2 regions of the Aurantiacibacter spongiae genome follow, and region 1 is predicted to be linked to the other one. Evidence: predicted binding sites of a transcription regulator. Region 1 holds the regulator's gene; the other holds the start of a gene.
What was found. The regulator LexA, encoded in region 1, represses DNA repair genes until DNA is damaged. The targets are predictions, from matches to a motif close to GTTCCNCNCTTGTTCT.
Positions count from the first base shown of each region.

Region 2: a site for LexA is predicted at 999-1,014, ahead of EG799_RS08685 (S24 family peptidase). Genes of this name have one in related genera too.

Region 1 covers NZ_RPFZ01000001.1:193,966-196,433, reverse strand. Annotated here, with positions in the region: gene EG799_RS00975 (ComEC/Rec2 family competence protein) at 1-907, shown strand, start outside; gene lexA (transcriptional repressor LexA) at 965-1,642, opposite strand; gene EG799_RS00965 (molybdopterin molybdotransferase MoeA) at 1,711-2,468, opposite strand, start outside.
Region 2 covers NZ_RPFZ01000001.1:1,780,985-1,783,452, forward strand. Annotated here, with positions in the region: gene mobF (MobF family relaxase) at 1-280, shown strand, start outside; gene EG799_RS08685 (S24 family peptidase) at 295-930, opposite strand; gene EG799_RS08690 (hypothetical protein) at 1,043-1,228, shown strand; gene EG799_RS08695 (5-methylcytosine restriction system specificity protein McrC) at 1,408-2,468, opposite strand, start outside.

The sequences.
Region 1 (2,468 bases):
CGAGGAATCCTGGCTGGTTCGCGCCGGGCGCCGTTCCGCGATGCTGCTGGTGACAGGCCTGATCATCGAGCTGGCGCTGATGCCGATCGTGTTGTTTCACTTCCACAGGGCCGGGGTCTACGGCGCGTTCGCGAACGTCGTTGCCATCCCCCTTGTCACGTTCGTTTCCATGCCCCTGATCGCTACCGCGCTTGCCTTGGACGTTGTCGGCCTGGGGGCCCCGGTCTGGTGGCTCGAGGGCAAATCGCTGGAGCTTTTGCTTGGTATCGCACATTTCACCTCGTCACAGCCCGGAGCGGTGAAGCTGATACCGCAGATGGATCTCGCAACTGTCATGCTCTTCGTGTGCGGAGGCTTATGGCTCGCTCTCTGGCGGGGCAGGATGCGGTTGCTCGGGTTCTTGCCGGCCATGCTCGGCACCGTGCTGGTTCTGCTGACGCCGGTTCCCGACCTGCTGGTTTCCGGCGACGGGCGGCACGTTGCCATTACCGGAGAGGACGACAGGCTGCTCGTCTTGCGAGATACGCGCAGCGACTTTACCCGCGACAACTTGATGGAACTCGCCGGAACGACCGGCGAGGCTGTCACTTTGGCCGAATGGCCCGGCGCAACATGCAGCCCGGACTTCTGCGTCGTTACTCTCCAGCGAGCAGGACGGGACTGGCATGTTCTCATGAGCCGTAGCCGCGACATCGTGGGCGAGCGCGCGCTCGCTGCCGCGTGCGAACGGGCGGACATCGTCGTGTCAGACCGGTGGCTGCCGCGATCGTGTGCTCCCCGCTGGTTGAGAGCGGACGGGCGAATGCTCGCCGAAACGGGCGGACTGGCGATAAACCTGACGCAGCAGGAGATCGCTACCGTTGCGCAGCGGCAGGGCCATCACGGATGGTGGCGCGGCTATCGGTGAGAAAAGCCGCCCCGGGGCCGCTTTGCAACAAGACACAGCCCCGAAGGCCCGCACGACCTAGTGGTAACGCCTGAGAAGCCCGGCAAGCTTGCCCTGGACCTGCACTTCGGCATCGGCGTAGACCTGGGCATCGTAGGCCGAGTTGGCCGGGTCCAGACGAATGTGGCCGCCATCATGATAGAGGTATTTGAGCGTCGCTTCCTCTCCGCGCACCAAAGCGACCACGATATCGCCGTCCCGCGCGGTATCGGCCTTCTTCACCAGCGCATAATCGCCGTCAAAGATGCCGGCTTCGACCATCGAATCTCCGGACACCTCGAGCGCGTAATGCTCTCCTGCGCCAAGCAACGCGGCCGGGACCGGCAATACCTGATGATCTTCGAGCGCCTCGATCGGTACGCCCGCAGCGATGCGCCCGTGCAGGGGGATCTCGACCACGTCGTTTGCCGCGTCGGGTTGCCGGGCAGGAGGCCTTGTCGCCTTCGCCACCGGATCGCCGGCAACCGCCCTGCCGGCGGAATTCTCAGGCATCTTCACGACTTCGAGCGCGCGGGCCCTGTTGGGCAGGCGACGGATGAAACCCCGTTCCTCCAGAGCGGAAATGAGCCGGTGCACGCCCGACTTGCTCTTGAGATCGAGCGCTTCCTTCATTTCCTCGAAACTGGGGGAGATACCCGATGCCTCCAGCCGTCGGTTGATGAAGAGCAGAAGTTCGTGCTGCTTCGCAGTCAACATGGCGTCACTCCGTCAAGTGTTCCGGTTCGGAACGAATACGGAACAATTATGAAACAGATCGTGCCACGTCAAGCAATTCCGCCAGTTTGGAGCCAATAAGTTCCGACCATCTCTCCCGCGCGGGCCTCGGGGGCGTTCGCGTCGCGGCGGATCAGCACATCGGCGCGGGCCAGGGCGCCCAGGGCGCTGCTGTCCTGTTGACCGAGTGGGGCGACGCCTGTCCGGGTCAGCGAGCCGCGGACGAATTCGGTCCTTGTCTCCGCAGCCGGCATATCTTCGGCCAGTGGAAGATCGAACATCTCGGGAAGCGGCGCTGCAGCGCCGGCCAGACGGCGGAGCACGGGTAGCAGGAACATCCACGCGGTTACGAAACTTGAGACGGGATTGCCGGGAAGTCCCAGCACGAGCTGGTTGCCCCGCCGTGCGACAAGGAGGGGTTTGCCCGGTTTCATGGCGATGCGCCAGAAGTCCAGGCGGGCGCCCCAGGCGTCGAGCGAAGGTCGCACGAGATCATGATCGCCAATGGATGCTCCGCCGCTCGTCACGACGACGTCCGCGTCTCCCGCCTGATCGAGCGCGTCCGCCAGCGCTTCCATCGTGTCGGCCACCGGTCCGATCCGTTTCACCGAGGCGGCGAAGGGCGCCGCCATCGCTGCCAGCATCACGCCATTGCTTGCCGGTATCTGGCTCGGCGTCATGGTGATCGGATCGTCGGACAGCTCGTTGCCGCTGTCGATCACCGCCACGCCCGGCAAGCGCCCGACCGTCAGCCTGCCCGACCCGAAGCCGGCTGAAATCACGAGCGCAAGTTGCGCAGGGCCGATGC
Region 2 (2,468 bases), 1.6 Mb from region 1:
CAGCCGCGAACGCAATCTCGCCAATCGGCAGACCTTCCTGGTTACGGTCACCCGGCTTCGCGACGGCCTTACGCTGATTGTAGACAATGCCGAGAAACTCGGCCGGGCCATCAAGTCCAACAGCGGCGAGAAAGCTTCGGCTCTTGAAGTAACGCAAAGGCTCAAGGCGGCAGCTGCCAAGGGTCTTTCGCAAGACAAGGATGTCGCCAGCGCTTCGCCTGCAAGTGACAAGCCCGAACTCACCAAGGAAAGGGTCAAGCCTTTCGAAATCGGGATCTAAGCCAAGGGGAGCTCCTAAACCGCGCGTCCGAACCAGATGACACGCCCGACCACCTGAATTTCGGACCGGTCGACATCGTCCCAGCTGGGGTAGGCCGAATTATCGCTGCTGATGGTGATCTTGCGGCCACCGGGCTTGAGCGTCACACGTTTGACCACCAGCGCATCGTCGGCGCGCAGGACGTAGATGCCGTCGCGTAGCCGCGAACCCTGGTCCGACGCATCGACCAGCACTTCATCGCCATCGCTGAGTGTCGGCTCCATGGAGTCGCCCAGGACGTGGATGATAGAGAGACTGGCGCTCTTTGCCCGGGTCAACCGGCTAAGCCAGCGTTCGTCGAAACCGAACCGGGTATGGGCGGTCTCGCTTTCGGCAATCGCTCCAAAGCCCGCCGATGCATCGACATTGAGCACGGGTATTTCGATCAACCCGTCACGCATGGGTGCAGGCGGTCCGCCAAGCACTTGCTCGTCGACCCCGAAGAAGCTGGCAAGCGTGCGCCGGTCGTCATCGTCCAGCTTTCGCGGCGAGCCGCGCTTGATGAACTGCTGAATGTAGGACGAGTTTCGTCCGATCATCCGCGAGATCGAGGAATATCCGAGCCGTCGCTGCTGGATCAGGCGATCAAGCTCCTCTCTGACATGTTCCATCGTGTCGTTCCTTCTGACGGTCTCGGGAGAGAAGGAAATCTCCTAGACTCGATGGAACCTTCCTACTAAGAACAAAACAGGAACACAAGGGCGGAGTGAGTCGAGGAAGGCCATGAAATTGCTGGATCGAATTGAGCGTCATTTGAAAGAATCGCACATGTCGGCGACTCGGTTTGGTCGTCGGGCCGTTGGCGATCCGCGCTTTGTGCTTGATCTGAGGGCTGGTCGCAGGCCGCGCCGCCGAACCGTAGAAAAGTTGGAGCGCTACCTGGCCGAGCACGTAGGAATACGAAAATGATGGTCGAATGCTCCGCCCGGTGTGCGGTCAGGTCCCAATGTGCGCGTGTGGTCCCAAATTTACAGAGCGAATGATCAATACGCTAGATTTTGAGGCTCATTCTTGGACCGAGAGCAACTCTCATATTGCAGGCAGTTTCTGGAATCGGAGCAGTCGAAGTCTTGGGGTACCGACTGGCCTTAGACTGCAATCGGTTGGCCGTCAGCAAGGATGAGTGGTGGTGCGGCTAGGTCATCGCTAAGAAGCCGAGTTGCAGCATGAGTAAGCTGATCTTCGTTGTTCTCCAACACCCCGTCGAGTTCGAAATGATACTCGAATAGCTCAATGGGGAACGACGGTGGCCCGACCTCTCCAAGGCGGATTAGACCCGACGGGCCACCCCGGCGTTTGGGATAAATTAGCATCGCTTTGCGGCAGTGATAGCTCAGAGAATGAGTTATGATTTGATAGCGGTCTTCTTCCTTGGGTCGGGTCTTGTATTTCACGTCAGCAACCAGTCTTGGTGCCACCTGATCGTCCGCAAATATCAGAATGTCAGGCATCACCACGAACCTATCGCTGTCGTTCAACAGTGGTTTGGTGAACCCCTTGAGATTTCCATCCTGGACAAGAATCTGTGCACCGAGTGCATTCAGCTGGCTCCGCAGCACGTTGCGAATATAGGACTCAAAAACGCGGTCCAGATTGATCAAATAGGAGGGCAAAGACAGCCTTCGATCAGCGAAATCCAGTACCACGCTCGACCTATTTATCAGTTCGCGAGCGATCCAAATTGCCCTGCTATGGTGCGGTTTGAACCTCGGCAATTCGGCGAGCGCATCGGCAAACGAGCGTTCAATAGTGCTCCTAGGCGCGTCGGAAACCAATCCGTATGTGCGGATCGTTTCAGCGAAAACCGTCAACTCATTAGCAAGTGATCGTTGGCCACTTGCCAAGGGAATGGCGCGGCGCAGGGCTGCCTTCAGGATGCGATTTGTCGGATTGTCTATCGTGAAATCGAAGCCCTCAACTACGGCTCGCGTGGGTATTCCTCGTCCCCAAAACTGCTGCTCGCTTCGCCGGAAGTTCAGCTTTGGCTTGGGGATGTCCTCGCGGGAGACGCGCTGATAGTTTCTGTGGGAGCCTTCCTGCCTTATGGCTCTCAATTCGGTCGCGAAACTACGCAAGAGCAGCTCTGGCAGATAACCTGTCCATGCAGTGAAATCGTAGAGTCGATCCACTCCGACCCTTCGATCTAGGG